Regions from separate parts of the Arthrobacter sp. NPDC057013 genome, predicted to be linked through region 4. Evidence: riboswitches for the same ligand, from Rfam matches in the RefSeq annotation. Region 4 holds a riboswitch; each other region holds the start of a gene.
The links. Region 4 has a riboswitch for cyclic di-AMP ahead of ACFTSA_RS13055 (hypothetical protein). Riboswitches for the same ligand answer to the same signal wherever they lie in the genome.

Region 1 (7,491 bases), on a different contig from region 4:
TGCAAAGGCATCCGAAATCGGGGACCACCTGGCGGCCCGTACCGAAGGCGACCGCGTGGTCACGCACCTTTTCGAATCACGGCTGCCGGGGTACATCGGCTGGCAGTGGTACGCCGTCCTGACCCGCAACTCCCGTTCCAAGGTGATCACGGTCAACGAGCTTGGCCTGCTCCCGTCCGCGGAGTCGATCCTCGCGCCGGAGTGGGTGCCGTGGGCCGAACGCGTGCGCCCTGAAGACGCCCAGGAGCAGGACGCGGAGGAAGCTCTTGAAGAGGGCGCGGCTGGCGAGGCCCCGCACGGAGCCCCGGGCGAAACCACCGCGGACGCCGAGGCAGAGTCCGACGCCGGAACAAAGGCCGACGCCGATGCAGAGTCAGGCAGTCCCGAGCAGGACTGACAACGGCAAACTGAGCACAAAGCAAACGGCGCCGTCGGGACGAAAGTCCGGACGGCGCCGTCGTGCTTTAACAGAAGAGTTTTTGTCCAGATATCGGGGCTAAACGGGCTTCAAACCCCGATTATCTGGACAAAAACTCCTCACCGGGCGACTACTTCTTCAGCTCGCCCACCACGTAGTCGATGCACTCCAGCAGGGCGGTGACATCGGAGGGCTCGATGGCAACGAACGTGGCGATGCGCAGCTGGTTGCGTCCCAGCTTCCGGTACGGTTCGGTGTCCACGATGCCGTTGGCGCGAAGCACCTTGGCGATGGCGGCGGCATCGATCGAGTCATCGAAGTCAATGGTGGCGATGACGTTGGAGCGTTCGGCGGCGTTGGCGACGAACGGCGTCGCGAATTCGGAGGCTTCCGCCCACTTGTAGATACGTCCGGCGGAGTCGGCAGTGCGTCCGGCGGCGAAGTCCAGCCCGCCGTTGGCGTTGAGCCACTGCACCTGGGCGTCCAGCGTGACGAGCGTGGACAACGAGGGGGTGTTGTACGTCTGGTTCAGCTTGGAGTTGTCGATGGCAGTCTTCAGGTCCAGGAAGTCCGGGATCCAGCGCCCGCTGGCCTTAACGCGCTCGGCCCGCTCCAGCGCTGCCGGGGAGAACAGGCCAAGCCACAGCCCGCCGTCGGAAGCGAAGTTCTTCTGCGGCGCAAAGTAGTAGACGTCCGTCTGGGCCACATCGACGTCAAGGCCGCCGGCAGCCGAGGTTGCGTCCACCAGCACCAGCGCGCCCTCATCGGCACCGTTCACCCGCTGGACGGGCGCGGCAACGCCGGTGGAGGTTTCGTTCTGCGGCCAGGCGTAGACGTCAACGCCGGCCTCGGCCTTGGGTGCAGGGCAGGTGCCGGGCTCGGACTTGATGATGGAGGATTCCGCAAGGAACGGTGCCTTGTTGGTGGCCGCGGCGAACTTGGACCCGAACTCGCCGAAGGACAGGTGCTGTGCCTTCTCTTCCACCAGGCCGAAGCTGGCAACGTCCCAGAATGCGGTGGAACCGCCGACCCCGAGGACCACCTCGTAGCCTTCGGGGGCACGGAAGAAGGTGCTGAGGCCTTCACGGACGGATCCAACCAGGTTCTTCACGGGGGCCTGGCGGTGGGACGTGCCAAGGAGCGTCGTGGCTGCTGCGGAGAGCGCCTCGATTTGCTCGGGCCTGACCTTGGAGGGACCGGCGCCGAACCGTCCGTCCTTGGGCAGGAGGTTTGCGGGAATAGTGATGCTGGTGTCGCTCACAGTGGCTCCAATTTTCGGCATGGAAGTGCGGTTCGGCGGGGACGGGGCGATGGCCGGCAGGCAACCATGACCGCCACCAAGACCCTCCTTATTCTGCCCGAAGCGCGGATACCGCGGGAACACGCCACCGTCATAGTCCAGTCATTGAGATGGTGCCCGTCACAGGCTCGGCGGATTATCCGGACTAATTCAAAATAGGCTAAGCTGGCACTGGACGTACGGGCAGACAGCCGGTGCTGCGCCGCCGTCATACAGGACCGCCGCTGCAGCTTGCCGGATCCCGGTGCGGCGGGCCCGCGGTACGGTGGGACGGACACAATACTGTGCTCGAGGAGCTGAGCTGAATGACGGATCTGATCGACACCACGGAGATGTACCTTCGCACCATTCTGGAGCTGGAGGAAGAGAACATCGTGGCGCTTCGGGCACGCATCGCGGAACGTCTCCGCCACTCGGGCCCCACTGTTTCGCAGACCATCGGCAGGATGGAACGCGACGGCCTCGTCGTCGTCTCCGGCGACCGCCACCTGGAACTGACCGAAGTGGGCCGCAAGCGCGCCACCGAGGTGATGCGCAAGCACCGGCTCGCCGAGCGCCTCCTCGCCGACGTCATCGGCCTCGACTGGGCCTACGTCCACGACGAGGCGTGCCGGTGGGAACACGTCATGAGTGAGCGCGTGGAACGCCGGATCTACGAAATGCTCGACCACCCCACCGAATCGCCCTATGGCAACCCGATTCCAGGCCTGGCCGCGCTCGGCGGGCAGCCGGCACGCCCGTTCTCGGACGGGGTGGTGAACCTGCTGGATGCCATGACCGGCTACGGCCCGGAATCCAAGGTCACCGTCAGCCGCCTGGCAGAACCCATCCAGGTGGAGCCGGAGCTGCTGCTCCAGCTGGATGAAGGCGGGATCCGGCCCGGCGCCGCCGTCTCGCTCGAGCGCGTGGGTGAGTACATCTCTGTCCGCGTACCGGGGTTCGAGGGTGCCCTTGAACTGCCGCCGGAAGTTGCTGCGCACGTGTTCGTGCGCCTGGGCTAAGCTCCAGAGGGTGCCTACGGGGGCCAGAGGGTGCCTAACGGGCGCCTAAACCGCCCAGCGGCGCGGAAGCCATATCCTGTCTGACATCTGCAGGCAGGATGACCTACCTCTTTTGCACAGGGAATATAACGGAATTATTACCGTGCCCGTTAATCGCCTATAGTTAAACGGCAACGCCGATACAAAAGCGTTACCTGATCTGAAGCCGAACCCTGCCAGCAGATCAGCAGAACGAGTCACCCACTGGCAGGGGCGGGGGAACCACAACCGGCTGTTTCGACAGCCTTGGGGTGAAGTCCGCAGCAGCAAGTCTCTTCCGCAGAAGGAATCCTTACGGGGATACCCCTGTGCCGGAACGGCTTGTGATGGCGGACCGGGTCTGAACTCTCTGACCCGAATCCGACAGCTAACTCCGCAGGCTATCCAGAGAGGAAACAGTACTTGTCCATGCAGAATGCCCGGGGCCGCCGCCGCGCGACTGGTCCCGCTCCGGAGCCGCGCCTTGCGGAGGCCACCGCCGCGGACCGACCCCGGGACGCCCAGCGCGAAGCGCGCCGCCGCCGCCGGGGTCCGTTCCGGCAGGTTGCGGATTTCGCCTCGGCCAGTGGCGTTGGGCAGAAAGCCGGCGTTGCCCTCGCGGCCACCGGCCTCCTGCTGACTGTTACTGTCCCCGCCACCAGCCCTGTCCTGGCTGCCGGCGAGCAGGGCGGGGCGTCCGCGTCCGCTGCATCACCGGCGCAGCCGAAAGTTTCGGCGGAACCGGCGGCAAAGATCGACTTCAGCCGCACGTCAGTCTCCACCACCGGCGACCCGGACGGAAAGCTCAAGCAGCTCCTGAGCGCCCAGTCGGCCGGCAGTGTCAGCCGTGCGGCCTCGGTGGGCACCTTGGGCGGACCACTGACCACGCTGGTCAAGTCCTCGCCGTTCGGTTACCGGGTGAGCCCGATCACCGGCGGAGCCGGCGAATTCCACCGCGGCCAGGACTTCGCCGCCGAGTGCGGCACCCAGGTGCTTGCTGCAGCCAGCGGCAAGGTCACCTTCTCAGGGTGGCACCCGTATGGCGGAGGCAACCGCGTCGTGATCGATCACGGCAACGGCCTGGAGACCACGTACAACCACCTGTCGTCCTCCAGCGTCCAGGTTGGCCAGAAGGTCACCCGGGGCGAGGTTATCGCCCTCAGCGGGACCACGGGCGCCTCCACCGGCTGCCACCTCCACTTCGAGGTGATGGTCAACGGGGATGTCGTTGATCCCATGGGCTGGCTCTAGGCCAACCCGAGTGAGCACTCTCATTCCTGTGACACGCCGTAACCTGAATGTGACATTGGCTCCGAACTGCTGTACCGTCTAAACCGCGTCAACTTTTCCGAAGTTGACGCTCTTGAGTGGATTGCCTAACTCTGCCACCGCTCAAGGTCCGTTCGCATTACATCGTCTGGCAGGGGCGGGGGAACCAATTTTGGTCTTCGCAAGAAGGCCTTGGGGTTAAGTCGCAAAGCTTCCCAGGAAGCGGAGCGGCCGGGTGACTCCCATCCGAATCCGACAGCTCACCTCGCAGGCATTGGGAGAGGCTACCTTCGTGTCTTCACGCCACAATGCCGCGCGCCACCGCGCGCAAACGGTTCGTATGAACCCGTTGGACTCCGTGTCCAAGGCGGTTAGCGCCAATGCCGGCACAGTAGGTCGCCAGGCAGCTGTTATCGCAGCTGCTTCAGGACTCATCCTGAGCGTTGGCATGCCTGCCAACGCGGCCGACGCCAACATTGGTGTTTCCGCCTCCTCGGAGACCGGTTCCCAGGCCGCACAGCTTGCTGTGACCGCCGCGCCCACCGCCACTGTCTCCTTCGAGCGTCCTGCCGTCACCACGGTGGCAGCCCCGGTCGCCGAAACCGTCGCTCCGCAGTCGAGCGACGAGAGCCAGACGGCCGGCGCAGGCCAAGCCGGCGACGAGAGCACCGGTGCGGCCACGGCCGTCACCGCCAAGTCCACCGATGGTGCGGTCTCCGCCGCAGCTTCCGGACTTGCTGCAATCGCGTACACCGGCATCGGCCACCCGTACGTGTGGGGCGGCACCACCCCCAGCGGCTGGGACTGCTCCGGCTTTACCCAGTGGGTTTACGCGCAGGCTGGCATCAGCATTCCCCGCGTCAACGCGTGGAACGCCATGAAGCCCACCTCCACGCCTGCCCCCGGCGACCTGGTCATGCAGAACGGCGGCGCCCACGTGGGCATCTACGTCGGCAACGGCATGATGATCAGCGCGCTGAACCCTGCGGACGGCACTCTCCTGCACGCCGTGTCCGCAACGGGCACGTCCGCTTTTTACACCCTTCGCTAAGAATCCGATTCGAGGCGGGCCGGCTTACCCCCAAGATGCCGGCTCGTCGATAACCCACGTCCTGCTACCGCAGTCCGTGGAACACGAAAGAGAGAAACTTTAATGACTACACGTGCGACTATTGCACGGCACCGCGCCGAGGTCACCAAGACCAGCTCGCTGGCTGTCATTGCCAAGGCCGTCGGCGACAACGCCGGTGGCGTGAGCCGCCAGGCTGCAGTTATCGCTGCTGCTTCAGGTCTTGTCCTGACCAGCGGCATCGCCGCCAACGCTGCTGAGACCAACGTCCAGCGCGAATCCGCTCCGGCTTCCACGCTGGAAGTGCAGTCCGCTGCAGCGCCGGCCACCATCTCGGCCGCTTCCAGCATCGCCATCTCTTACGAGAAGCCGGCTGTCTCCACCGCGCCGGCTCCCGTCGTCGAGGCCCCGAAGCCTGTCGTGAAGGTCCAGGAAGCCGCTCCCGCCGTTGACGCCGCTCCGGCTGCTGACGCACCGGCAGTCCAGGCCACCGCCGCCGTCGAGACCGCTGCCCCGGCAGCGCCGAAGACCACAGCCGCCAGCGGCAAGGGCGCTGCAATCGCCGCTGCCGCCTACGCACAGCTGGGCGTCTCGCAGGACTGCACCGCGCTGGCCACCAACGCACTCGCCGCCGTGGGCATCCACTACCACGGCTGGCCCGCAGGATACCTGTCCCTCGGCCGCACCGTGAGCGCTGCCGAGGCCCAGCCGGGTGACCTCGCGTACTACCAGAACGGCGGCATGGGCCTGGCCCACATCGCTGTCTACGTCGGCAACGGCATGGCCGTCCACGGCGGTTGGAACGGCGGAACCACCGCACTGTTCAGCGTGAACGTGGGCTCCGGCCCTGTCTTCATCCGCGTCGGCGGCTAAGACACCCACAGCATTACGGAAAGGACCCCCGCCAGCCGGCGGGGGTCCTTTTTTGCTTGCGCCCGCATGAATTTTTGGCGACACACCATGACGATGCTTGTGTTCGATTCGCTCATCTGCCTAATGAGTGTTTACTCTTATGGTGTCGATCCATAGCCCGGACATGCAGAGGGCAGCCGGCCCTCGCGCCTCTGCCGGGTGCGGCCGTGAAGAGGTATGTGCATGCGCACACTCGTTCTGAATGCTGGATATGAACCGCTGGCGGTAGTGACCTTCCGCCGGGCGCTGGTCCTTGTGCTCACCGGAAAGGCAAGCGTGGTGGCCGAAGGCGACGATCCTGTCGTCGGGCCGCAGGACATCATGGGCCGCCCGTCCGTGATTCTCCTGAACCGCTACATCCGCCCCCGGTACAACATGATCACCGCGGTGAGCAGACGGGGCGTGCTTCGCCGCGACGGCCACCGGTGCGCCTACTGCGGCAAGGCAGCCCACACCATAGACCATGTCCAGCCGAAATCCCGGGGCGGTGCCGACTCCTGGGAGAACCTGGTTGCGGCCTGCCTCCGCTGCAACAACGTCAAGGGTGACCACACGCCCAGTGAAATGGGCTGGAAGCTCCGGTTCGATCCGGCTCCACCGGTGGGCACCATGTGGCAGATCAAGGAGCTGGAGAAGCCCACACCGGCGTGGGACCCGTTCCTGCTTCCGGAAAGAGCAGCCTGAAGCCCGCCTGAGCATCGCAGCACTACGCTGGGCATGTGGACTTTGACGCAATAATCCTGGCCGGCGGCCGCTCCTCGCGCCTGGGCGGCTCGCCCAAGTCTGCCCTGATGTTCGACGGCGCCACCCTCCTCGAGCGCTCGCTCTCGGCAGCGGCCGGTGCCCGGCACCTCGTTGTGGTGGGACCTGAGACGGGGGACCTTCCCGGTGGTGTCCTCAGCACGCGTGAGGACCCGCCCTTTGCGGGGCCGGCGGCGGCAATCGCTGCCGGGCTCGCCGCGCTCCGGAGCGCAGGCCGGCCGCACTGGGTCCTGGTTCTGGCGTGCGACATGCCGCGCGTGGGCGATGCTGTCGGTACCCTGCTGGCCGCCCTTCCGGGCGCAGGTGCTGACGGCGTTATGGCGGCATCCGCCGACGGCCGGCAGCAGCCGCTGGCGGGTTTTTACAGCACAGCTGCGCTGGAACGCGCCGTTCAGGACGCCGCCGCAAGCAACGCCCTGGTCCACGGGTCAGTCTTCGCCCTCCTTGCTAGTCTTGACGTGCAGGCTGTGGTTGTCCCTGCCGGCTCCACGGATGACGTGGACACCTGGGACGATGCAGCCGCGTTGGGAGTAGCTGTCCGGGAGCAATGAGCCGCCTTCCGGACCGCCATGAATTTGGAGGCAGGCATGAAAAGCCAGGACGAGACGCTTGAGGAATGGTGCCGTCTGCTGCTGCGGGCTTTTGAGCTCGAGGATGTGGACGTGGACATCAACGAGGTGCTGTCCGTTGCGGGAGTGGCTGCGCACTCCGTGGTGCGTCCGGCTGCACCCCTCACTACTTT
Region 2 (7,491 bases), on a different contig from region 4:
GTGGCCGGGGGAGCGGATACGGGGTATTTTGTTGCCTCAAGCATTCAATAATGCTGGCACCGGAGCGCCGCAACGGGCCAATTCATGACTGATGTCTGACAAATGTGTCGTGCCCGGCAAAATTTTCTGCGGCACGGGCCGGGCCCCGATCGTTCCCGGTGCGATACTGGATTGCACTGGATCGGCATTCAAGGGGACGGAATGATCCTAGACACGGCAACACTGCGGGTTGCCTTCGCGGCGATGACCCTGGTTCTGGCGTTGCTGTTCTACTTTTCAACGTTCCGCAGCACCCGCTCGCCCTACAGCGCCTGGTGGTGCGCCGCCCTCCTCCTGTTCCTCTCCGGCTCGGCATCCTTCCTGCTCAACGGCACGCCGCAGCAGGTCTGGGCCAATCCGCTGGGCAACTTCCTTCTGGTGTCCGGCGCGGCAGGCGTCTGGGCCGGGGCGCGGTCCCTGCGGAACCTGAAGTACAACCTGTGGCTGTCCGTGGCGCTGCCGGTCATTGCCGGCGCCGCCGCCGGCGTCGACAGCCCGGGATCCAACACGTGGGCCGGCGGTGCTGTTTTCCTGGCGTCCATGGCCGTGCTTATCGGGCTGGCTTCGCACGAACTGTGGCGGCTTGAACCCGGCTACTCCCGGGTGCGGATCCCCATGGCCATCGCGGCCGGCGGGGTGGCCTTCTTCTACTCCTGCCGCCTGCTGGTGTTCCTGATCCAAGGGCCGAACGGTCCTGTTTTCACCACCTACTTCGGGTCCGCGGTGACCACCATGGTCACCATGGTGCTGCTGGTGGTGGTTTCCTTCAGCATGGCGGGGCTGAGCACCGAGCAGCAGACCCGGGCGCTGCGGACGGTCGCCACCCAGGACGGGCTCACGGGATTGTTCAACCGCGGCGCCTTTCTGGAGGCGGCCGCAGAGGAACTGGAACGCAGCAGGACCGCCAATAGCGGCGGGTCCCTGATCCTCGCCGACCTCGACCACTTCAAATCGGTCAATGACACCTTCGGCCACGCGGCGGGGGACCTGGCGCTGCAGGCGTTTGCCGCAGCGTGCAGCGCATCGGTCCGGTCCACGGACGTCGCGGGGCGCTACGGCGGCGAGGAGTTCATCCTGCTGCTTCCCGGTGCCGGCCCCAAGAGCGCGGAAATCATCGCGGGCGAAATTAGCAGGAGGCTGGCAGAGCAGCACATTCCCGAGCTGCTGCGGATGCCGACCGTCAGCTACGGAATTTCGACCTACAACGCGAAAACCGCCGATCTCGACGAGGTGATCGCAGCCGCAGACGTCGCCCTCTACGAAGCCAAATCGCAGGGTCGGAACCGCACGGTCAGGGGCTGAGGCGGGGTTGCTGCCGTCTTAAAGGCAGGCGCCGGATCCGGAATGCATGGGGGACAATCCGGACCCGGTGATCCTGACTCGCAGCCGGAGACTGCGGTCTTTCATCAGGCACAGCCAGTGTGTTCCGCAGTCCTTGTGGAAAGGTGGGAGCACCTTGGGGGGTGGCCGTGTTCCGCCGCCCCCAAGGCAGCGGAACACGGCGGTTTATTCAGTTCCGCCGGGCCGCGCGGCTGCTAGGCCGCGCGCACGAACGTGACGGGGCCGGTGGCGGTAAGCCAGGAGAGCGGGTGGGCCATGGTGGCGTTGATGCCGTTCATGCCGCCGCTGATGACCTTCCCGCCGCCGGCGTAGATGGCCACGTGGCCCGACTGGACCACCATGTCGCCGGGCTGCGGGGTGGAAACCACCTTGCCGTAGCTGAGGAACTGCATCGGGGCGAGGTCACCCACGTGGATGCCGGCGGCGCCGAGGGCCTTCTCCACCATGGCGGTGCAGTCCTGCGTGATGCCGATCTGGGCGTAAGCCGAGGCCAGCATGGCTGCGTTGACGCCTGCAGCAGCCTTGACCGGCGCCTTCGGCGCGGGAGCCGCGGCCTTCACGGCGACCTTGGTTGCGGGAGCCGCGGCCTTCACGGCGACCTTGGGTGCGGGAGCCGCGGCCTTCACGGCGACCTTGGCGGCGGCAGGTGCCGCAGCCTTCTTGACTGCCGGCTTTGCGACGACGACAGGTGCTGCCACCGCCGGGGCGGGTGCGGACTTGACCGCGGGGCGCTCGAAGTCGATCTTGACGCTGGAAGCGGCGCTCAGGGGAGCCTGGACCTGGCCTGCCGTCGCGAAGACGCCGGCGGGAGCCTGGGCCTGCTGGGCCGGAGCGTTGGCGGCATTGGCCGCGACGCTGCCAGTGAAGGCCAGGCCGGATGCTGCAAGGATGGCCGCAGCACGGCGGCCAGAAATAAAGCGGAACGACATGAAGAAGCCTCTCCCGATGCCTGCGAGGTGAGCTGTCGGATTCGGATGGGAGGCACCCGGCCGCGGTCCTGAGCGTGGTCAGGAACCGTGCGGCTTCACCCCAAGGCCCGCTTCAAGCGGGCCGAAAAGTGGTTTCCCCGTCTCTGCCGGACATGGGTTTTCGATTGGTTCCTCGGGCTGCGGCAGAGTTAGGCAATCAGCGCGGGAGTGCCTCCTCGATGAAAATGGCACGTTTTCCACCGTACGGGAGGCTTCGCTCAATGTCACATTCAGGTAACGGGGCCGTGTCGTTCACATCGTGCTGGCCCGCGTCAGCTATGGGTTCAGGGTGTGATTAGTGTGGTGAACCTCACTCCGCCGCATTGAGTTTGCCGGCGAGCCGTTCCCGCATTTGGATGCTGGCTGAGTTAAGGCCGATCAGTTCCACCTCGCGGCCGTGCCTGCGGTATTTCTCCGTGACGGAGTCGAGCGCGGCGATGGTGGATGCGTCCCACAGGTGGGAGGCGTGCAGATCGATCACAACGCTGTGGATGTCCGGCCCGGCGTCGCGGGCATAGTTGAACTGTGTGTAGAGGTCGTTGGAGGAGGCGAAGAACAGTTCGCCGTTCACCGTGTAGGTGGCTACCGTCCGGCCGTTGAGCTCCACTTCCGTCCGCTCCACGGTGGCGAAATGGGCCACCCGGCGGGCGAACATCGCCATCGCTGCCAGCACCCCGACGCCGACGCCGATCGCCAGGTTGTGCGTGACCACCACCGTGCCCACGGTGATCAGCATGACTGCAGTTTCCGATTTGGGCATACGCCTGAGCGTTGAGCGCGCAACGGAGTGCCAGTCGAAGGTGATGGCCGAGATGAAGATCATCACCGCCACCAGCGCCGCCATGGGGATGAGGCCCACGATGTCGCCCAGGGTGACCACCAGCACCAGCAGGAAGGCGCCGGCGAGGAAGGTGGACACCCGGCTCCGGGCGCCGGAACCCTTGACGTTGATCATGGTCTGCCCGATGACCGCGCAGCCGCCCATGCCGCCCAGGAAACCGGTGACGATGTTGGCCACGCCCTGGCCCAAGGATTCGCGGGTCTTGTTGGAGCGGGTATCGGTGATGTCGTCCACGAGCTTGGCGGTCATCAGTGATTCCAGCAGCCCCACCAGCGCCATGGACAGTGAGAAGGGGGCGATGGTCTGGAAGGTTTCCCACGTCAGGGGCACCTGAGGGATAAACAGCGTCGGCAGGCTTTCCGGCAGCCGGCCCTTGTCTTGGACGGTGGGAATGTCGATGCCGGCCACTACGGCGAGGACCGTCAGGAGGACGATGGCCACCAAGGGTGACGGCACGTCCGTCGTAATCCGCCGGAGGCCGACGACGATCAGCAGGCCCGCAGCGACCAGCGGATACACGGGCCAGGGAACCCCGATCAGTTCCGGCAGCTGGGCCATGAACACGAGGATGGCCAGCGCGTTCACGAAGCCCACCATCACCGAACGCGGGATGAAACGCATGAGCCGGGTGACGCCCAGGACGGCGAGCAGGATCTGGAACACCCCGGCGAGGATAACCGCGGCGATCAGGTGGTCCAGTCCGTGGCTGCGCATCAGCGGCGCGATCACCAGGGCGACGGCGCCAGTTGCGGCCGAGATCATTGCAGGCCGGCCGCCCACGAAGGAGATGGTGACGGCCATGGTGAAGGAGGCGAACAGCCCGATCCGGGGATCCACGCCGGCGATCACGGAGAACGCGATGGCTTCCGGAATGAGGGCAAGGGCCACCACCAGTCCGGCGAGGGCCTCGGTCTTGAGGCGCCGCGGGGAACGGAGCGTGGCCCGGACGGACTGGAGCTGTTCGGGCTTCATGGAACTCTATTTCTTGGTCTGGCGGTAACGCTCGATCTGCTTCAGCCGCCGCAGGAGGCTGTCGCGCCGCGGGTGGGGAACGGCGTCGGGCGCCTCGGCGGTGAGGTCGATGTGTTTGGTGCCGTACTGCCACAGCAGGAGGTCATCCAGGAGGCGGTCCGGGCCGGGGGAGTAGCGGTGGTCCAGGGCCCTGCGGACCTCGGTGATCCGGTTGGCGCTGAGCAGGCCGGCAAGCTGCACGGTCTGCTTGAGTCCGTGGGCCGCCAGGAGTTCGGCCGCCCATCCCCAGTCATCATCCACTTTACGGTCTACGTGCGGGAGCAGGGTGCGCCAGACGTCGCGGATCCGGTTGGGAGTGAGCTGCGCCGCGCCCTCGCCGTCCACGTCCCAGTAGCTGCGGACCTCCTCGTACCGTTCATGCAGGTCCGCGAAGGCGCTCTCCACGGTCTCCAGCATTGCCGCTGTGGCGGTGAACTGGCGGTCGAAATGCGGCGTCCATGCCCGCGGGTCCTCGGCCTTGAACCGGATGTCGTGCTCGATCTCGCTCCACGCGTGGGCGAAGACGGTGCGGATCTGGCATTCAAAGAAGTAGCTGCCGTTGGGCGGGACTTCAGGGTTGAAAACCTGCTGGTAGTTCTTCACCACATCGTTCTGGATGGTGCGCAGGATCAGGTGCCGGCTGGAGTAGCCATAGGTTCCGGACTCGATCGAGCCGATGTCCTTTTCGCGGTCTCCGCGGCAGTCGAAGAGGTTCCGCTGGCGCTTGATCAGGTTGGCCACCAGGGCGTTCTCCGTTGGCAGTTTGGTGATGACGCGCACGCCCACCATGTCGTTGAGGGTCCGGAACGGGTCCGGGAACTTCAGGAGCCGCGGGCCGCCCGGTTCCAGCGGTTCCTCGGTCCGGGAGATCTTCTCCCGGAAGGAATCCACCGACTTGGTCCGGCCGGTGACGAACAGCGGGGTGACCTCGGTGTCCTTGAGCATTGTCCGCAGGATCTGCAGGACTTCCCGGGTGACGAGTTTCAGGGCGGGCCGGACGCGCTCGTAGAGTTCCACGCTTTCCTGCACGGAGTCGCGCTGAGTGACGTCCAGGCGATCCCAGTTGCTTGCCATGTGTCCAAACTATCAAGGCGGTGCGGCAGCGGGCCGGTGACACCCCTGCCACTGCAGCCCCTTCTGCCCCAGAGAAGCGGCGTCCATGTAGGCTCGGCACATGGCTGTTGTGCGCCGTCGTGCCCTGCAGGCCCGGACCCCGGGCGTGCGGGCGGTGGCAAGGAGGGGTCCGGCGCCCCGTTCGAAGGATCCTAGGAGGATGCAGTGAAGCGGCAGAAGTACCACTACGGTGACCACCCCAGCCAGTGGGGCGAGCTCTTCCTGCCGGAGACACCTGCCGCACGCAACGGCCGGCCGCCGTCCCCGCGCGGCGTTGTAGTGGTGATCCACGGCGGCTACTGGCGCTCGCAGTACGGCGCCGAGCTGGGTGAACCCCTGGCGAAAGACCTTGCGGCACACGGCATCGTGGCCTGGAACCTGGAATACCGCCGTGCGGGCAACGGCGGCGGCTGGCCGCGGACGTTCGAGGACATCCTTGCCGGTATCGACAAGCTCCGGGAGGTGGCCGGCGAGCACGATCTCGACCTGAACCGCGTGGTGGCACTGGGCCATTCTGCCGGCGGCCACCTTGCCGTCTGGGCAGCCGGCCGGGACCGGCTTGCGGGACTCGGTGCTGCCGACGCCGACCGGCAGGTCGTCCGGAACCTCAACGGTGAAGCCGTCCACCTGACCGGCGTGGTCAGCCAGTCCGGGCTGCTCAACCTCGCGCAGGCCGAGTGGGCCGATCTCAGCAACGGCGCCGTCAGCAACTTCCTGGGCGGCTCCGCCGAAAGGTACCCCAAGCGGCATAAGTACGCGGACCCCATGAGCGCCGTGCCGCTCACCATCCCGGTCTACGCCGTCCACGGGCTCGAAGACGACACCGTGCCGGTCAGCCAGTCCGAGGCCTACGCCACCGCGGCCCGCGCCGCCGGGGCGCCGGTTCAGGTGGTCAAGGTCCCCGGCGACCACTTCTCGCTCATTGACCCGAAGACCGCGTCCTACCGGAAGTGCCGCGAGCTCGTGCAGGAGCTGCTGCAGCTCTAGGTCTTCGGCGTCGTCCGGGGAACTTCAGGCGTCGGGCGGGGTGAAGCACCGCTTCTCCCCGGCCCTGTCCAGGATGGCATCGATGGCCTGTTGCCCCTTGCCGAACCACGCCTCCCGGACCTGGATCTGCTGGGAATCCATGCCGATCAGGGTCACCAGTCCGTCCGGCGCCACTGCCACGCCCACGAGGTCGTCCCAGGGGATACTGGCGGTGTAGTCCGCTGAGAGTGTCACGCCCTTGTCTCCGACGAACAGTTTGCTGCCGCCGGGAACTCCGTAGAGGGCGCCGCGTACGCTGCGCCGGAACTCCCGGCCGCCCAGCCATTCGACGGGGCGGTCAACATCCGATCTGATGGAGTCATCGTCCGGCCGGGTTCCCTCAGGCATCCCGAAAATGGCAGTGGCTTCGAGGCCGGCCAGGGCTGCGCGGCAGGCTTCGGCGGTGACGTTGCGGGCCAGGGCCAGCTTGTCCGCCGGGGACACCGGTTCCCGTCCCAGCAGATGCGATTCCGCGGCCGCGGCGGCCATCTCAATGGCCGATACCGGATCCTCCAAATACTCTTGCAATTCCTCCGCGTCGGTCTGGAGCTCCCCGGCCGTTGGGCCATTGCGCTCAAGGTCCCGCAGAATGGCCAAGAGGCCGAGCCGTGCGTCGTTGGCGTGTTGCGGTGTCGGATCGGTTTCGAAGCAAAGAATGCCCGTGTCCCCGGTGTCGAGGAAATGCATGACGTCGACGTCGTAGACCCAGCCGTGCTCCTGCCGCAGAATACGGTGGGCGCGGCGGCAGGCGATGCGCGACACGGTGCGGGCCGCCTCGCGTGCGGCCTCCGTCCGCGCAGGAACTTCGAAGGAGAAGCCGAGACGCGGCCACCCCTGCTCGAACCACATCGGCAGGGGTGTGGCAATAGGGGACGGGGTGTCCGGCCGGCGTGGAAATCCTGCCGGAAGGTCGAGGCGGAGTCCCTCCGGCGGTGCCCCGCTCAGGGCCAGCGCCGCGTTGCCCGCCGTGAAGTGGCTCTGCAGCAGTTGCAGGACCTCGTCCGCTCCGAGCGTTTCGAGCGACGGCGGCGCCACGTCCGTCAGCCCCAGGGAGGACATCCCGAAGCGGTGGCGCAGGTGCTCTGCGGTGGCTGGTGGAACTGTGGTGGAAGCCTCGGCCGCCAGGATTTTCTTTTCGATGTCGATCCGGCC
Region 3 (7,491 bases), on a different contig from region 4:
GGAACCGCGAAGCGGCTCGGCGCCCGCGTCTCCGCCAACGACATCCGGCCGTCCTCGGCGGAAGAAGTCACGTCCATGGGTGGCACCTTCATCAAACTGGACCTGGAGACGGCCGAGGCAGCCGGCGGGTACGCCCGCGAACTGAGCGCAGACCGCGGCGCGCTGCAGCGGCAGCTGCTGGCGCCGCACGTCGCCGATGCCGACGTATTGATCACCACGGCGGCGGTCCCCGGCAGGCATGCACCGCTCCTGGTGACCCGCGAAATGGTGCAGGGCATGCGCCCGGGGTCGGTCGTCGTCGACCTCGCCGCGGAATCCGGCGGCAACGTCGAGGGGTCCGTCGCCGGCCGGGACATCCACGTCCCCACCGCCGACGGCAAGGGGACCACCGCCGTCGTCGGCCTCAAGGACGCGCCGTCCGCCATGCCCACGGACGCCTCCCGGCTCTACGCGAAAAACGTGGCCAACCTGCTGGCCCTGATGACCAGGGGCGGGACGGTGGTCCCGGACTTCGACGACGACGTGATCGCAGGTGCCTGCCTGACGCACGACGGCGTGGTGCGCCATTCGCCGACAGCCGAGGCTCTCGCTGCACTCTCCGGCGAGCACGCGCCGGCAGATGTATCAGCCGACGCGCCGGGGGACATTGCAGACGGGACAGACAGCGACCTCGCGGACGAGATGGCGGAAGACCCAGTGAAGGCGTCGGAAAACGAAGGGGTGGTCTGATGGACGGCATCAGCCTGCTGACCATCACCGTGCTTGCGGTGTTTGTCGGCTTCGAAGTGGTGTCCAAGGTTTCCAGCACGCTGCATACGCCCCTGATGTCCGGCGCGAACGCGATCCACGGGATCATCCTGGTGGGCGCCATCATCGTCGCCGGCCAGGCCACGCACCCCTGGGTCCTCGCGGTGGCGCTGCTCGCCGTCGTTCTTGCCACCGCGAACCTGGTGGGCGGCTTCGTGGTAACCGACCGCATGCTCGAGATGTTCCGTGGCCGCAAGCCGGATAAACCGGCCAAGCCCGCCCCGAGTGAGACGCAGGGCGAAACCAGGGAGAACACGGAGGCCACGCGGTGACCCTCCTCGACCCCAACGTCACCGCCCTGCTCTACCTCGCGGCCGCCGTCTTCTTCATCCTTGCCCTGAAGGGACTGAATTCGCCGCGCACCGCCCGCCGCGGCAACCTCATCGGCGCCTTCGGTGCGCTGGTCGCCGTCGTGACCGTCTTTTTCTCAACCCGGCTCGACAACGTTCCCCTGATCCTGGGCGCCATCGTCGTCGGTTCCGGGGTGGCCGCCCCCGTGGCCAGGCGGGTCAAGATGACCCAGATGCCGCAGCTCGTCGCCCTCTTCAACGGCGTGGGCGGCGGCGCCGCAGCGCTCGTGGCGCTGCTGGAACTGCCGCATGCGGAGGACGCCTGGGTGCGCGTCGCCGTCGTCTTCACCCTGCTGGTCGGAGCGGTCTCCTTCGCCGGCTCAGCCGTGACGTTCGCGAAACTGCAGGAGCTCATGACCACCCGCCCCGTGGTGTTCCCCGGGCTGGCGGTGCTCATGGGGGCGGTGCTGCTCGCCGCAGTCGGTGCCGCCGTCGCCGTCGTGACGGGCGGATCCCTCGTCCTGGCGCTGCTGCTCCTGCTGCTGGGGCTGGTGGCAGGCGTGCTGCTGGTGCTGCCGGTGGGCGGCGCCGACGTGCCGATCGTCATCTCCCTGCTCAACGCGTTCACCGGCCTCGCGGTTGCAGCGTCCGGACTGGTGCTGGGGAACGTGCTCCTGGTGGTGGCCGGTACGCTCGTGGGCGCGTCGGGCACCATCCTCACCCGGGCGATGGCCGCGGCCATGGGCCGTAGCGTGGCCGGCATCCTGTTCGGCGCCTTCCGGGGAGGCTCGACGGCGGGATCCACCGCCGTGAGCGACCGCCCGGTCCGCTCGTCGAGCGCGGAGGACGTGGCGGTGCTGCTGGGCTACGCTCAGCGGGTCATCATCGTTCCCGGCTACGGGCTGGCTGTGGCCCAGGGCCAGCACACCGCGGCAGAGCTGGCGCAGGCCTTGGAAACCCGGGGAATCCGCGTGGACTTCGCCATCCATCCCGTGGCCGGCCGCATGCCCGGGCACATGAACGTGCTCCTCGCCGAGGCCAATGTGCCCTACGAATCGCTCAAGGAAATGGGCGAGATCAACTCCGAATTCCGCACCGCCGACGTCGCACTGGTGGTCGGCGCGAACGACGTCGTGAACCCCGCCGCGAAGACCACCGCCGGCTCACCGATCTACGGGATGCCGATCCTCGAGGTGGCGGACGCGCGCCAGGTGGTGTTCCTCAAGCGCTCAATGCGACCGGGGTTCGCCGGGATCGAGAACGACCTCATGTTCGAGCCGCAGACCACGCTGCTGTTTGGCGACGCCAAGGATTCCCTGACCAAGGTGCTGGGTGCGGTGAAGGCCCTGTAGGGTGTTGGCACCTGCACTTCCGCACATCCCCGGCCGTTACCGAAATGTGACTTTTGGTGCGGAGATGCGATAGCCTCGGCCGGTGCCCTGGTTCCGCTCAGGGCATTCCCGGGCAGAATGCCGAGCCCTGCCACTGACCGGGATCCGTTCGCTATGACAACTGGCAGGGACGGGGGAACCACGTTAGTACCGGCCTTGCGCATCAGGGCCTGGGGTTAAGTCCAGACGCACCGCCCAGCAGCGGGCAGGACCGGGTGACTCCCACCCGAACCCGACAGCTAACCCCGCAGGCATGGGAGAGGCACATCACCATGTCACGTAAGTCCACGGCCGCGCGCCATCGCGCCACCCCGACCACCTCCATCGCCCTGCAGGGCCTGCAGTATTCCCTCAAGTCCAACGCCGCCTCGGTCGCCAAGCCGGCGGCCGCGGCCGCCGTCGCTTCCGGTCTCCTCTTCGGCGCCGGGGCACCCGCCCACGCCGGTGCCTACGCGCCCGAAACTCCTGCCGGCGGTGCAGCCCAGTCCGCCGCGGCCCCGGCCGCTGCCGCCGTGCAGTCCGTCGCCGGCCAGGCGCTCGCCGCACCGGCCCAGGCTGCACCGGCAGTCCCTGCTCCGGCAGACGCCGGATCTGCTGTGGCCGGAGCATCGCACACTGTAATGCCCGGCGATACCCTCGGGGCTATTGCGGCACGCCACGGCGTCAGCCTTGATGCGCTGCTGGCAGAGAACGGCCTGTCACTGGCGTCGATCATTTACCCCGGCGACCAGATCCTCATCCCGGGTCCGGGCGCAGCTGCAGCCCCCGCGGTCCCTGCCGCTCCGGCAGCTCCGGCAGTGCCCGGGGTTCCGGCCGCTCCTGCCGTTCCGGCGGCACCGGCGGCCCCGGCCGTCCCGGAGCCCACCGGCATGGGAATCTACAACGCCTCCGCGTCGATAACCCCGGCAGCACCGACCGCACCGGCGGCCGGCGGCGTGGGCGCAGCCATTGTGGCCTCCGCCCGGGCACAGCTCGGTGCGACCCAGGACTGCACCGTCCTGGTGGAACAGGCCCTGCGGTCCGTCGGCAAATCCGTCGGCGACCTCGCACCCGCGCAGTTCTACCAGTACGGCACTCCCGTTTCGGCTCCGCAACCCGGCGACCTGATGATCAGCGGCGGACACGTCGGCGTCTACATCGGCGGCGGGCAGGCCATCAGCAGCGGCATGAACGGTGTCAACGAAACCATCGTGCACCCGGCCTCCTGGCTCACCGGCTCGACTTACGTGCGGGTGAACGCCTAACAGCACGTAAACGCCTGAGAGGCGGAACGGTTCATGCGGCAGCGGCGGGTGCATCGGCACCCGCCGCTGCTGCGTTTCTGCCGCTGTCGGCTGCCGACGCGCGAAACAAAAGTCACTGTCAAGCAACAATTGTTGACTGCTGAATACCCTGTCGGGTTTACTGACACCCTGGCCGGATGTGAGTTGGGACACGTGACGGCTGAAGCATTTGCAAGCACCGCCGAGAGTGAGTTCCCGTGGACCTGATCACCACCGCCATGACCACCGCCGAGGTTGAGGCAGCAGCGAAGAGGCTGATGACCGCCTTCGCGGCCACCGATACAGACGGCTACTTCGACTGTTTCGCGCCCGATGCGACCTTCATCTTCCATTCCGAACCGAACCGCCTCAGCTCGCGCGGGGAATACCGCGACCTGTGGCAGAACTGGGTGGAGGACGGCTGGCGGGTCGCAGGATGCGCCAGCTCCAACGCCTACATTCAGGTGGCCGGCGACAGTGCCGTGTTCAGCCACGATGTCGAAACCGTGATCGACGTTGCCGGCACCCAAGAGACCCTTCGCGAGAGGGAGACCATCATTTTCGCCAGGACAAAGTCAGGCAGCGTGCTCGCCGTCCACGAGCATCTTTCTCCGGCGCCTGCCAGCCAGAAGGCGATCTCATGACCAACGGTTCCAAAGCCCCCGCAGTGACCGAAGTCGAAAAGCACGGCATCGAACCGATTCCCGCTGCCGACAGGACCGCGAAACCGCTGGACCTCTTCCGGCTGGTGTTCGGCGGTGCAAACACATTCGCCACGGTGGTCCTGGGTTCATTTCCCATTCTCTTTGGGCTGTCCTTCAAGGACGCACTGCTGGCCACTGTCCTGGGCGTCGTCGTCGGCGGCCTGATTCTGTGCCCGATGGCTGTTTTTGGCCCGACCAATGGGATGAACAATGCCGTCTCGTCCTCCGGGCACCTGGGCGTGCACGGCCGTGTCGTGGGGTCCTTCCTGTCACTCCTGACCGCGTTCGCTTTCTTCTCCATCTCCGTGTGGAGCTCAGGGGACGCGCTGGTAGGGGGCGCGAACCGCCTGGTCGGGCTGCCCCAAAACGCCGTGACGCTAAGCCTCGCCTACGGCGTCTTTGCTGTCCTGATCCTGACCGTGTGCATCTATGGGTTCCGTTTCATGCTCTGGGTCAACAAGATCGCTGTGGTCGCCGCATCCCTGCTCTTCCTGCTCGGCATCTTTGCATTCGCGGGTTCGTTCGATGCTTCCTACGCCGGGACGTTCGGGCAGGCGGCGGATGCTGCCACCAACGCGCTGTTCTGGCCGTCCTTCATAGGATCGACACTGATTGTCATGTCCAACCCGATCTCCTTCGGCGCCTTCCTGGGCGACTGGTCCCGATACATCCCGGCTGAGACGCCAAAGCGAAAAGTCATGGCTGCCGCCTTTCTCGCCCAGGTCGCCACTCTCGTGCCGTTTGGCTTCGGGCTGGTCACAGCCACCATCATTGCCACGGAGGCGCCGTCGTTCTTTGAAAACTCTGACTACGTGGGCGGCCTCCTGGCCGTTTCCCCTGCCTGGTACTTCCTGCCGGTATGCCTCATTGCCCTGGTAGGCGGAATGTCCACCGGCACCACCGCGCTCTACGGAACAGGCCTCGACTTCTCCAGCGTCTTTCCCCGGTTCTCCCGCGTCCAGGCCACGCTGTTCATCGGGTCCATCGCGATCGTCTTCATCTTTGTGGGCCGCTTTGCCTTCAACGTTGTGCAGAGCATCTCCACCTTCGCGGTGCTCATCATCACCTGTACTGCTCCGTGGATGATCATGATGATGATCGGGTACGTGACACGCCGCGGATGGTACGACGCCGACTCGCTCCAGGTCTTCAACCGCCGCCAGGTGGGCGGCCGGTACTGGTTCAACCGCGGGTGGAACTGGCGTGCGATGGGCGTCTGGATCTTCTCTGCGCTCATGGGAATCATGTTCGTGAACGTTCCGAACCAGTTCGTCGGTGCTCTTGGCAATCTCGCCGCTGGAGTGGACCTGAGCATCCCCGTTTCGATCGGCCTGGTGGCCGTTCTCTACCCCGCGGTGCTGTGGCTCTTCCCGGAACCGGCGGACGCGTACGGCCCGGCCGGACCAAGGTTCGTCAGGGCGGCCGCCCCGAAGAACATCCCCATTGTGGACGAAAAGAAGGATCTGGAGCCCGTGCTGTCCTGACTCACCCCGCCGCGCAGAAATTATTTTCGGTGCGGCGGCAGCGTCTGGGCGGCGCGGACGACGGCGTCCGTCACCTCCGCGAGGCCCGGCGAGTCAAGCGTCCACACCTGCCAGTAGAGCCGCAGGTCCTCGCTCCACGCCGGGTCGAGTTCCACGAGCGAGTTCTCCGGGTCCTGCTGGTCCGGCACCATGCCCCAGCCCAGGCCCGCGTGGACCGATTCAACGTACTGGACTGAATCGGGGATGAAATGCTGCGGCGGAGTGGCGTCGGGTGCGACGCGTGCGAGGACAGCCAGCTGGTGCGTGTCCTTCCGGTCGTACTGCATGACGGGGGCGCCGGCAAGGGCCTCGGGGGTGGGCCCGTCGGGGAACCAGCGCGCCGCAAACTCGCGCGACGCCTTGGCCCGGTACACCATGGTGCCCAGCGGCCGGATGGTGCATCCCTGCACGGGCCGGGGATCCGCAGTGATGGCGGCGACGGCGTCGCCGGAGCGCAGCAGGTCGGCCGTGGCGTGCTCATCGTCCCGCAGCAGCTCAAGGGCCACTCGGCCGCCGAGCGCAATCTCCCGGTAGGCCGGCGGAAGCCACGTCGCGATCGAATCCGCGTTGGCCACGACGGGAACCCGCAGCCGCCCGGCACTGTGCCGCCCGCCGGCGTCTCCCTTCTCGGGCTCCGGCCCGCGCAGGGCAATCACCGCCTCGTCGGCGAGGAGCAGGAGCTGCCGCGCGGAACGGAGGAGCTGCTCGCCCGCCGGCGTCGGCCTGACCGGCTTTAGGCGCCGCACGAGAACGCTGCCCACGGAGCGCTCGAGTGCCTTGATCCGCTGGCTCACAGCCGAGGGTGTGAGCCTTAGCTCACCCGCCGCTGCGTCGAAGGTTTCGTGGTCGACGACGGCGGCAAGCGCCCTGAGCTGGTCCAGTTCCATGAAGATATTCTAATGGAACTGCAGAAAAAGTGAATTGCTTTTCAGATAGTCCGGTCGTACCTTCGAGGAATGCTTCCCTTTCTGACGGGGCTCGGAGCCGGCCTCAGCCTCATCGTTGCCATCGGAGCCCAGAACGCGTTTGTCCTGCGTCAGGGGCTAAAACGTGAGGCCGTTCTTCCTGTTGTCATGGTCTGCCTGGCCAGTGACGCGGTCCTGATCTTGGCCGGCGTCGCGGGCATCGGCGCGCTCATCCAAGGAGCGCCGGTGCTACTGGCCGTAGTGCGGTGGTTCGGCGTCGCCTTCCTTCTGGCGTACGGGTTTTTCGCCGCGCGGCGGGCATTGAGGCCCGGGGTGCTCAAAGCAGCAGAGTCTCTGGGCAGGGGAAGCGTCTGGTCTGCCGTGCTGACCGCCGCCGCCATCACGTGGCTGAACCCCCACGTTTACCTCGACACGCTGGTGCTGCTGGGCTCGCTGGCCAACACCCATGGTGATTCGGGTAAATGGCTCTTCGGGGCGGGGGCCGCAGCCGGAAGCGCCCTCTGGTTTCCCCTCATCGGCTACGGAGCACGCGGGCTCAGTGGCTTTTTCGCGCGGCCGGCTTCGTGGCGGATCCTCGACGGCGGGGTT
Region 4 (7,491 bases):
TCTGGTGGTCGACGACGAGCCGAGCCTCTCGGAGCTCATGAGCATGGGCCTGCGCATGGCCGGCTGGTCCGTCGCCGTCGCTGCCGACGGCCCCGAGGCCGTGAAACTCGCCAAGGAGTTCCGCCCGGACGTGCTGGTGCTTGACGTGATGCTTCCCGGGTTCGACGGCGTCGAGCTCCTGGGCAGGATCCGCGCCTTCGCGCCGGAGGTCCCGGCCCTGTTCCTCACCGCCAAGGACGCGGTGCAGGACCGCATCGTGGGCCTCGCCGCGGGCGGCGACGACTACGTCACCAAGCCGTTCAGCATGGAGGAAGTCCTGCTGCGGCTGCACCGGCTGGTCCAGCGCTCCGGCGTGGCCGCCATGGATTCCGCCGAGCTCGTGGTGGGCGACCTTGTCCTGAACCTCGACACCCGCGAAGTCACCCGGGCCGGCGACGAGCTGCAGCTGACCGCCACCCAGTTCGAGCTGCTGCGCTACCTCATGGAGAACCCCAGGCGCGTGGTCAGCAAGGCCCAGATCCTGGACCGCGTGTGGAACTACGACTTCGGCGGCCAGGCCAACATCGTTGAGCTGTACATCTCCTACCTGCGCAAGAAGGTGGATGCCGTGCACCCGCCAATGATCCACACGGTCCGCGGTGCGGGCTACGTCATCAAGCCGGCAGAGTAGGCCGTGGCAAACCTTTCCGGTGCAGTCCGTACCCAGCGCCGAAGCTGGCTGAAGCCGGGCACCTGGCACCTGCGCACCCGCCTGGTCCTCGTGGCCATGGCGCTTCTGGTGGCCATTTGCGCTGCCATCGGCCTCTTCAGCTACGCCTCGATGGATTCGTTCCTGACCCGACAGCTCGACGACCAGCTCACGGGAGCCGCTGACAGGGCCCGGGACTTTGGCCGTCCGCCGCTCGGCTCCGCTGGCAACAGGCCGGACCCCCTCGAAGGCCGGGGCCAGCGGGTGGGAACCCTCGTGGCCAGGATCCAGTCCGGGCAGGTCAGCGCCGGGTTCCTGGCATCGGATGCCACCCGCAAGACGCTCTCGGCCGCAGACAACCAGACCCTTCTGGAGCTCCGCCGCGATGGCGTCCCCGTCGACCGTGCCCTGTCCACGGGTGACTACCGTCTTGTTGCCGCCCAGACGCCCTACGGCGAAGTCATGGTGACCGGGCTTCCCCTGGCAGAGAAGCAGAGCACACTGACGTCGCTGGTCTGGACCATCACCATCGTCTCGTTGGGCGGACTCGTGCTGATCGGCCTCGCCGGGACGGTGCTCATCCGCCGCACCATGAAGCCGCTGGAGCAGCTCTCCGAGGTGGCCACGCAGGTGTCGCGCCTGCCGCTGAACGCCGGTGAGGTGGCACTCGCGGTCCGCGTCCCGCCGTCGAACGCCCATCCCGGAACCGAAGTGGGCAGCGTGGGGAACGCTCTGAACCAGATGCTGGACAACGTCTCCAACGCGCTGGAAGCGCGGCAGGAAAGCGAAATGAAGGTGCGGCAGTTTGTGGCGGACGCCTCGCACGAGCTCCGGACTCCGCTGACGGCCATCCGCGGCTACACCGAGCTGATGCGCATGACCGAACAGTTCAGCCCGGACGGCCAGCGCTCACTTGCACGCGTGCAGAGCCAGTCGGAGCGCATGACCGCGCTGGTGGAGGATCTCCTGCTGCTCGCCAGGCTCGACGAGGGCCAGCCGCTCAAGCTCAGCGACGTCGACCTCACCCAGTTGGTGATCGAGACCGTCAGCGACGAGAAAGTCATGGCACCGGACCGGGCGTGGCACCTCGACCTTCCCGAGGAACCGGTGTCCGTCCGGGGCGATGCATCCCAGCTCCACCAGGTCCTCGTCAATCTGCTCTCCAATGCCCGCAAGCACACCTCGCCCGGCACCACGGTGACCACCGGAGTGATGCGTTCGGCCGACGGCAGCGCTGTGATTACTGTCACGGACGACGGCGCCGGCATCGCGCCCGAATTCGTGGACAAGGTCTTCGCCCGCTTCGCCCGCGCAGACGCCTCACGTGCGACGCCGGCGCGGTCTCCCATGGCGCCTGCATCGGCAGCGGCGAGGGGCGCTGGCACGGATGGCGCAACGGACCTCCGTGCCGCGGATTCGCGGGGAGAACCGGGGACTTCACAGGGAGAACCGGGCGTGGCCTCGGAAGAGGGAACCAGCGGCCTGGGCCTGTCCATCGTGCAGTCAATCGTGGAAGCGCACGGCGGCACGGTGGAGGTTTCGTCCCGGCCCGGCCGGACGGAATTTGCCGTCCGCCTGCCCGCACAAGGCGCCGCGCCGTCGTCGTGATTCCCGTTACCTAAATGTGACTTAATCAAAAGCCTCCTGTACCGTCGATATGGTGCGGCCACCACTAGAGCCGCATCTCCGGATTGACGCCCAGCTCTGCCGCTTCCCGGATTCCGCTAGATCAGGCAGAGGCGGGGGAACCAGAGTCCCGGGCTTACCGCATCAGCCCTTGGGGTGAAGCCGACACGTGAATTTTCCGTGCGGCCGGATGACCTCATCCGAACCCGACAGCTAACTCCGCAGGTGTTGAGAGGCAATCCACCATGTCTGAATTTAAGACTCAGGCGCGCCCTGAACGCGCCTCGCACAAGACTGACGCCACGATTTCACGCCACCGCGCCGAGCCGGCCCAGCCCAAGACTGCATTTGGCCGCTTCGCTGCCGGCCTTCCGTCGCTCGGTCGCCGGGCAGCGGTCCTGACCACTGCCGCGGCCGTGCTCGTGGGCGTCGGCGCCGCAGGCCACGCGGCCGACCAGGCTACGCCTACAGCCGCCGTGACGTCTGCGGCCACCGCCGACGCCGGGCAGACGCTGAGCTTCGACAAGACGCTGATCTCGGCTCTGCCGGCCCCCTCCGCGGCGTCCATCGCTCCGCAGTCAGCCACCAAGGCGACCGCCAAGGCTGCTCCCAAGGCTGCGGCCCCCAAGGCCGCCAAGGCCGCGGCCCCGAAGGCAGTCACCAAAGCTGCACCGAAGGCCGCGCCGGTTGCCAAGGCCGCGCCCGCCGTCAAGGTGGCCGCGAAGGTTGCTCCCGCGAAGGCCGCAGCGCCTGTTGCCCTGAACGACCCCGCCGGCGCCCAGGCCTACGCGGCCAGCAAGCTGGGCTCCTTCGGCTGGTCCGCAGACCAGATGCAGTGCCTGCAGCGGCTGTGGACCAAGGAATCGGACTGGCGCACGACGGCCACCAACGCCAGCAGCGGCGCCTACGGCATCGTCCAGTCGCTGCCCGCCGAGAAGATGGCGACCGCCGGGGCGGACTACCGCACCAACTACCGCACCCAGATCAACTGGGGCCTGGACTACATCAAGGAGCGCTACGACTCCCCGTGTGGCGCGCTGAACTGGCACCTCGCCCACAACTGGTACTGACCGGTTGCCGCGGCCGGACCGGCTGACGGCGACCATTTCTGCACCGCTCTAGGGTGCCCGGCTTAGATGCCCAGGGCCCCGGATCCGCCAGGATCCGGGGCCCTTTTGCTGTCCCCGGTCTTCCCGCGGCAGGCAAAAAGGTGCGGATATGCCGCCACTTCGCGGGAGAACGCGGTGCTGAAGCACTTCCACAGCCCCTGCACAGCTTCGCCCTAAAACCCTCATAACAGCGGTCGCCACTGTTGATGCATGACCATCACTGACCAGGACTCAGGAACCCCGCCGCACCCACCGCTGCACCTGCAGCCGCACGCGCCCCATGGAGCCGGCGCGGCCGGACAGGCCCCGGTGCAGACCCTCATCGGGCATCCGCGGCGGTCGCCCATCGACACCTCCACCGCGGTACCGGTCCTGGACGTGACCATCCCGGTCTACAACGAGGAACGCGACCTGGAGGAGTGCCTGCGTCGGCTCCACGCCTACCTGCGCGGCACGTTCCCGCACTCGTTCCGCATCACCGTTGCGGACAACGCAAGCACCGACGGCACGCTCATGGCCGCCGAACGCGTGGCCCGGGAACTCCGCGAGGTCACCGTGGTGCACCTCGAGGAGAAGGGCCGCGGCAACGCCCTGCGGAAAGTCTGGCTGGCTTCACCGTCACCCGTCCTCGCTTACATGGACGTGGACCTCTCCACAGACCTGGCCGCGCTGGGACCGCTCCTGGCACCCCTGATCTCCGGCCACTCGGAGCTGGCCATCGGCACGCGCCTGACCCGCAACTCCCGGGTGGTCCGCGGGCCGAGGCGCGAATTCATCTCCCGCAGCTACAACTTCATGCTGCAGTCCCTGATGGGCGCCCACTTCAGCGATGCGCAGTGCGGCTTCAAGGCCATCCGCGCCGACATCGCCCGGCGGATCCTGCCGCACACCGTGGACACCGCCTGGTTTTTCGACACCGAACTGCTGGTCCTCGCCGAGCGGTGCGGCCTCCGCGTCCACGAGGTGCCGGTGGACTGGACCGACGACCCCAACTCCAGCGTGGACATCGTCCAGACGGCCCTCGCCGATATGCGCGGCATGGCCCGGCTCAGCAAGGACATGGTCACCGGCCGCATCCCCGTCGCGGAACTCCGCGCTGCGCTTGCCCGCGGCCCCCTCCCCGCCGCCTCACGCGGCCAGGAGCAGAGCCCGGGCGGCAGCCTGTTCGGCCAGCTGGTGCGGTTCGGCACCATCGGCGTGGCCTCCACCCTGGCATATCTGGTCCTCTTCTACCTCTGCCGCAACCTGATGGACCCGCAGCTGGCCAACCTGCTGGCCCTGCTCACCACGGCCGTGGCCAACACCGCTGCGAACCGGCGCTTCACGTTCGGCATCGCCGGCAACAGCGATGTTGCCCGCCACCACTTTGAAGGCATGCTGGTTTTCGGGATCGGGCTCGCCCTCACCTCCGGTGCGCTCGCCCTGGTCCACAGCGGCGCACTGCCGGGAGGAACGACGCCGGACCGCTGGCTTGAGCTCGCAACCGTCACCGCCGCGAACCTCACGGCCACCGCGCTGAAGTTCCTGCTGTTCCGGCTGTGGGTCTTCCGGCGGCGACGGCCGGTTTCCGCCATCACTACGGCAGGCCCGGCCACCTCCCCTGCCACCGGTCCCGCAGACCCCGACGCCTCCGAGGCATCCCTTCCGCAGGCGTCCGCCCCGACCACAGAAACGGCAAAATCATGAGCACCACCGTCACTCCCCCAAACCAGACGACACACCAAACCCACCGCGCGCCGGCTGTCTCCGAAGACCGGGCCACCCACGACGCCACATCGCAGCGAACCCGCCGGACCGGCAAGGCGTCCCGGTTCCTGCTGGGAAACCAGCCCCGCTGGATCCGGCCCTCGGCAGCCGCCCTGCTCGCATTCACCGCCGTGCTGTATCTGTGGAACCTCGAAGCGACGGGATACGCCAACTCCTTCTACGCGGCAGCCATCCAGGCGGGCACCAAGGACTGGACGGCTCTGCTGTTCGGCTCCCTCGACGCCGGGAACGCGATCACCGTGGACAAGCCCCCGGCGGCACTGTGGATTCCTGCCCTCGCGGGCCGGGTCTTCGGTTTCTCGCCGCTGAGCATGCTGGTGCCGCAGGCACTCATGGGCGTTGCCGCCGTCGGACTCCTTTACCTCACGGTTAAGCGCATCTCCGGCCCCGCGGCGGGACTGCTCGCCGGCGGCGTGCTCGCATTGACCCCGGTGGCCGCGCTGATGTTCCGGTTCAACAACCCGGACGCGCTGCTCACCCTGTGCCTGGTGCTGGCCGCGTACCTGACCACCCGGGCCATTGAAAAGGCCGGCTGGAAGTGGCTGGCCGCGGCCGGTGCAGTGATCGGCCTGGCCTTCCTGACCAAGATGCTCCAGGGCTTCCTGATCGTTCCCGGCCTCGCACTGGCCTACCTCTGGGCCGCCCCCGCCACGCTCGGACGGCGTTTCCTGCACCTGCTCGCCGCGGCAGGCGGCATCGTGCTGGTGGCCGGCAGCTACATCGCCCTGTTCCAGCTCACGCCTGCGTCGGCCAGGCCCTACATGGCCGGGTCCGAGACCAACAGCTTCCTGGAACTGACCTTCGGCTACAACGGGTTGGGCCGGATCACCGGCTCCGAAGGCGGCGTGGGCGGCGGCATACCCGGCGGTGGCGGCGGCACGGGCGGAAACGTGGGCTTCGGCGGCGCCGCGGGCATCACCCGGATGTTCGGGACCAGCTTCGGCGGCGAGGTGTCCTGGCTGCTTCCGTCGGCCCTGATCCTGCTGGTTGCCGGCCTGTGGTTTACCCGCCGCGAGGCGCGCACCTCCCGCACCCGCGCAGCCCTGGTCCTCTGGGGCGGCTGGCTGCTGGTCACGGCCGGCATCCTGAGCTTCATGAGCGGCACCGTTCACCCCTACTACGCCGTTGCGCTGGCCCCGGCCATTGCCGCGCTGGTGGGCATCGGCGCGGTGGAACTCTGGCGCGGCCGCGCTTTCCTGCCCGCCCGGATTACGCTGGCCGCCACGGTCCTGGCGGGGTCGGTCTGGTCCGCGGTGCTTCTGGGACGCGATGCCACGTGGCTGCCCTGGATCAGGGTGGCCGTGGTGATCCTCGGCGTCATGGCCGCCGTCGCGCTGCTGCTCCGGCTCGATTCACTCAAAGCGGTTCCCGCCCGGTTCCGCAAGGCGGCAGCGGCTAGCGTCGTGGCGGTTTCGCTGCTGGCGGGTGGGCTGGGCAGCACTGCCTGGACTTTCGCCACGGCAGCCCAGCCGCACTCCGGATCAATCCCGACGTCGGGCCCCAGCCCGTCCGCGATGGGCGGACCGGGCGGGCTGGGCGGACGCGCCGGCTTTGCCGGGCCGGCCCCCACCGGCTCAACCGGCGGCGGCACTGCTTTCGGCGGCAACATGCCCGATGGTGCGGCGGGCGGTACTTTCCCCGGAGGCTCCGGCGGTGCCATGGGTGCGGGCGGTGCCATGGGTTCCGACGGCGCCGGCGCGGCGAACTCCGAACTCACCGCGCTGCTCAAGGCAAGCACTGCCAAGTGGTCCGGGATCGTCTCCGGCGCCAGCCAGGCGGCCAGCCTGGAACTCGCCACGGGCACCAACGTGATTGCCCTGGGCGGCTGGAACGGCGGCGACCCCTACCCCACGCTCGCGCAGTTCCAGGAGATGGTGGCCAACGGCGAGATCGGCTACTTCATCTCCGGCGGGATGGCCGGAGGCGGCCGCCGCGGCGGAAACTCCGAGGTGGCCACCTGGGTTGCGGCCAACTTCCAGGCGCAGACCGTGGGCAGCTCCACCGTCTACAAGCTGACCAAGTAAGCAGCCGTGACCGACACCATTCCACGCTCCCCGGCCGGGGCCCCGAGCGACGGTCCTGCACGGCAAACCGCCGGGCAGCCGCAGGCCCCGCTCCAGCAACGGACTCCGCGGCCGCCCCGACTGAGGGGAGCAACCCGGCCGACGCGGCCGACCCGGGCGGAGCTGCGGTCCCGGCTGGAACTGGCCGCGCCCGGCGCCTCCGCGCGGATCTCGGAATGGGTGGCGGCCAACTTCCAGGCCGAAACCGTCGGCGGCGCCACGGTCTACGACCTGTCCT

Region 1: another riboswitch for cyclic di-AMP. It lies ahead of ACFTSA_RS05770 (M23 family metallopeptidase); the one in region 4 lies ahead of ACFTSA_RS13055 (hypothetical protein).
Region 2: another riboswitch for cyclic di-AMP. It lies ahead of ACFTSA_RS21910 (NlpC/P60 family protein); the one in region 4 lies ahead of ACFTSA_RS13055 (hypothetical protein).
Region 3: another riboswitch for cyclic di-AMP. It lies ahead of ACFTSA_RS20225 (LysM peptidoglycan-binding domain-containing protein); the one in region 4 lies ahead of ACFTSA_RS13055 (hypothetical protein).

Annotation. Positions count from the first base shown of each region.
Region 1 covers NZ_JBHUSE010000003.1:36,705-44,195, forward strand. The annotation lists gene ACFTSA_RS05755 (DUF3027 domain-containing protein) at 1-397, shown strand, start outside; gene serC (phosphoserine transaminase) at 549-1,679, opposite strand; gene ACFTSA_RS05765 (metal-dependent transcriptional regulator) at 2,024-2,719, shown strand; cyclic di-AMP (ydaO/yuaA leader) riboswitch at 2,913-3,155, shown strand; gene ACFTSA_RS05770 (M23 family metallopeptidase) at 3,167-3,988, shown strand; cyclic di-AMP (ydaO/yuaA leader) riboswitch at 4,101-4,294, shown strand; gene ACFTSA_RS05775 (C40 family peptidase) at 4,347-5,057, shown strand; gene ACFTSA_RS05780 (NlpC/P60 family protein) at 5,160-5,948, shown strand; gene ACFTSA_RS05785 (HNH endonuclease) at 6,171-6,671, shown strand; gene ACFTSA_RS05790 (molybdenum cofactor guanylyltransferase) at 6,707-7,300, shown strand; gene ACFTSA_RS05795 (DUF6457 domain-containing protein) at 7,337-7,491, shown strand, end outside.
Region 2 covers NZ_JBHUSE010000025.1:30,404-37,894, reverse strand. The annotation lists gene ACFTSA_RS21920 (bile acid:sodium symporter family protein) at 1-44, opposite strand, end outside; gene ACFTSA_RS21915 (diguanylate cyclase) at 202-1,341, shown strand; gene ACFTSA_RS21910 (NlpC/P60 family protein) at 1,575-2,309, opposite strand; cyclic di-AMP (ydaO/yuaA leader) riboswitch at 2,313-2,478, opposite strand; gene ACFTSA_RS21905 (SulP family inorganic anion transporter) at 2,659-4,161, opposite strand; gene ACFTSA_RS21900 (GTP pyrophosphokinase family protein) at 4,168-5,274, opposite strand; gene ACFTSA_RS21895 (alpha/beta hydrolase) at 5,479-6,300, shown strand; gene ACFTSA_RS21890 (insulinase family protein) at 6,325-7,491, opposite strand, start outside.
Region 3 covers NZ_JBHUSE010000021.1:1,908-9,398, forward strand. The annotation lists gene ACFTSA_RS20210 (Re/Si-specific NAD(P)(+) transhydrogenase subunit alpha) at 1-729, shown strand, start outside; gene ACFTSA_RS20215 (NAD(P) transhydrogenase subunit alpha) at 729-1,079, shown strand; gene ACFTSA_RS20220 (NAD(P)(+) transhydrogenase (Re/Si-specific) subunit beta) at 1,076-2,449, shown strand; cyclic di-AMP (ydaO/yuaA leader) riboswitch at 2,558-2,757, shown strand; gene ACFTSA_RS20225 (LysM peptidoglycan-binding domain-containing protein) at 2,761-3,732, shown strand; gene ACFTSA_RS20230 (YybH family protein) at 3,969-4,394, shown strand; gene ACFTSA_RS20235 (purine-cytosine permease family protein) at 4,391-5,938, shown strand; gene ACFTSA_RS20240 (ArgP/LysG family DNA-binding transcriptional regulator) at 5,959-6,864, opposite strand; gene ACFTSA_RS20245 (LysE/ArgO family amino acid transporter) at 6,934-7,491, shown strand, end outside.
Region 4 covers NZ_JBHUSE010000008.1:144,883-152,373, reverse strand. The annotation lists gene ACFTSA_RS13065 (response regulator transcription factor) at 1-670, shown strand, start outside; gene ACFTSA_RS13060 (ATP-binding protein) at 674-2,296, shown strand; cyclic di-AMP (ydaO/yuaA leader) riboswitch at 2,391-2,554, shown strand; gene ACFTSA_RS13055 (hypothetical protein) at 2,560-3,384, shown strand; gene ACFTSA_RS13050 (glycosyltransferase) at 3,634-5,109, shown strand; gene ACFTSA_RS13045 (ArnT family glycosyltransferase) at 5,106-7,214, shown strand; gene ACFTSA_RS13040 (hypothetical protein) at 7,221-7,491, shown strand, end outside.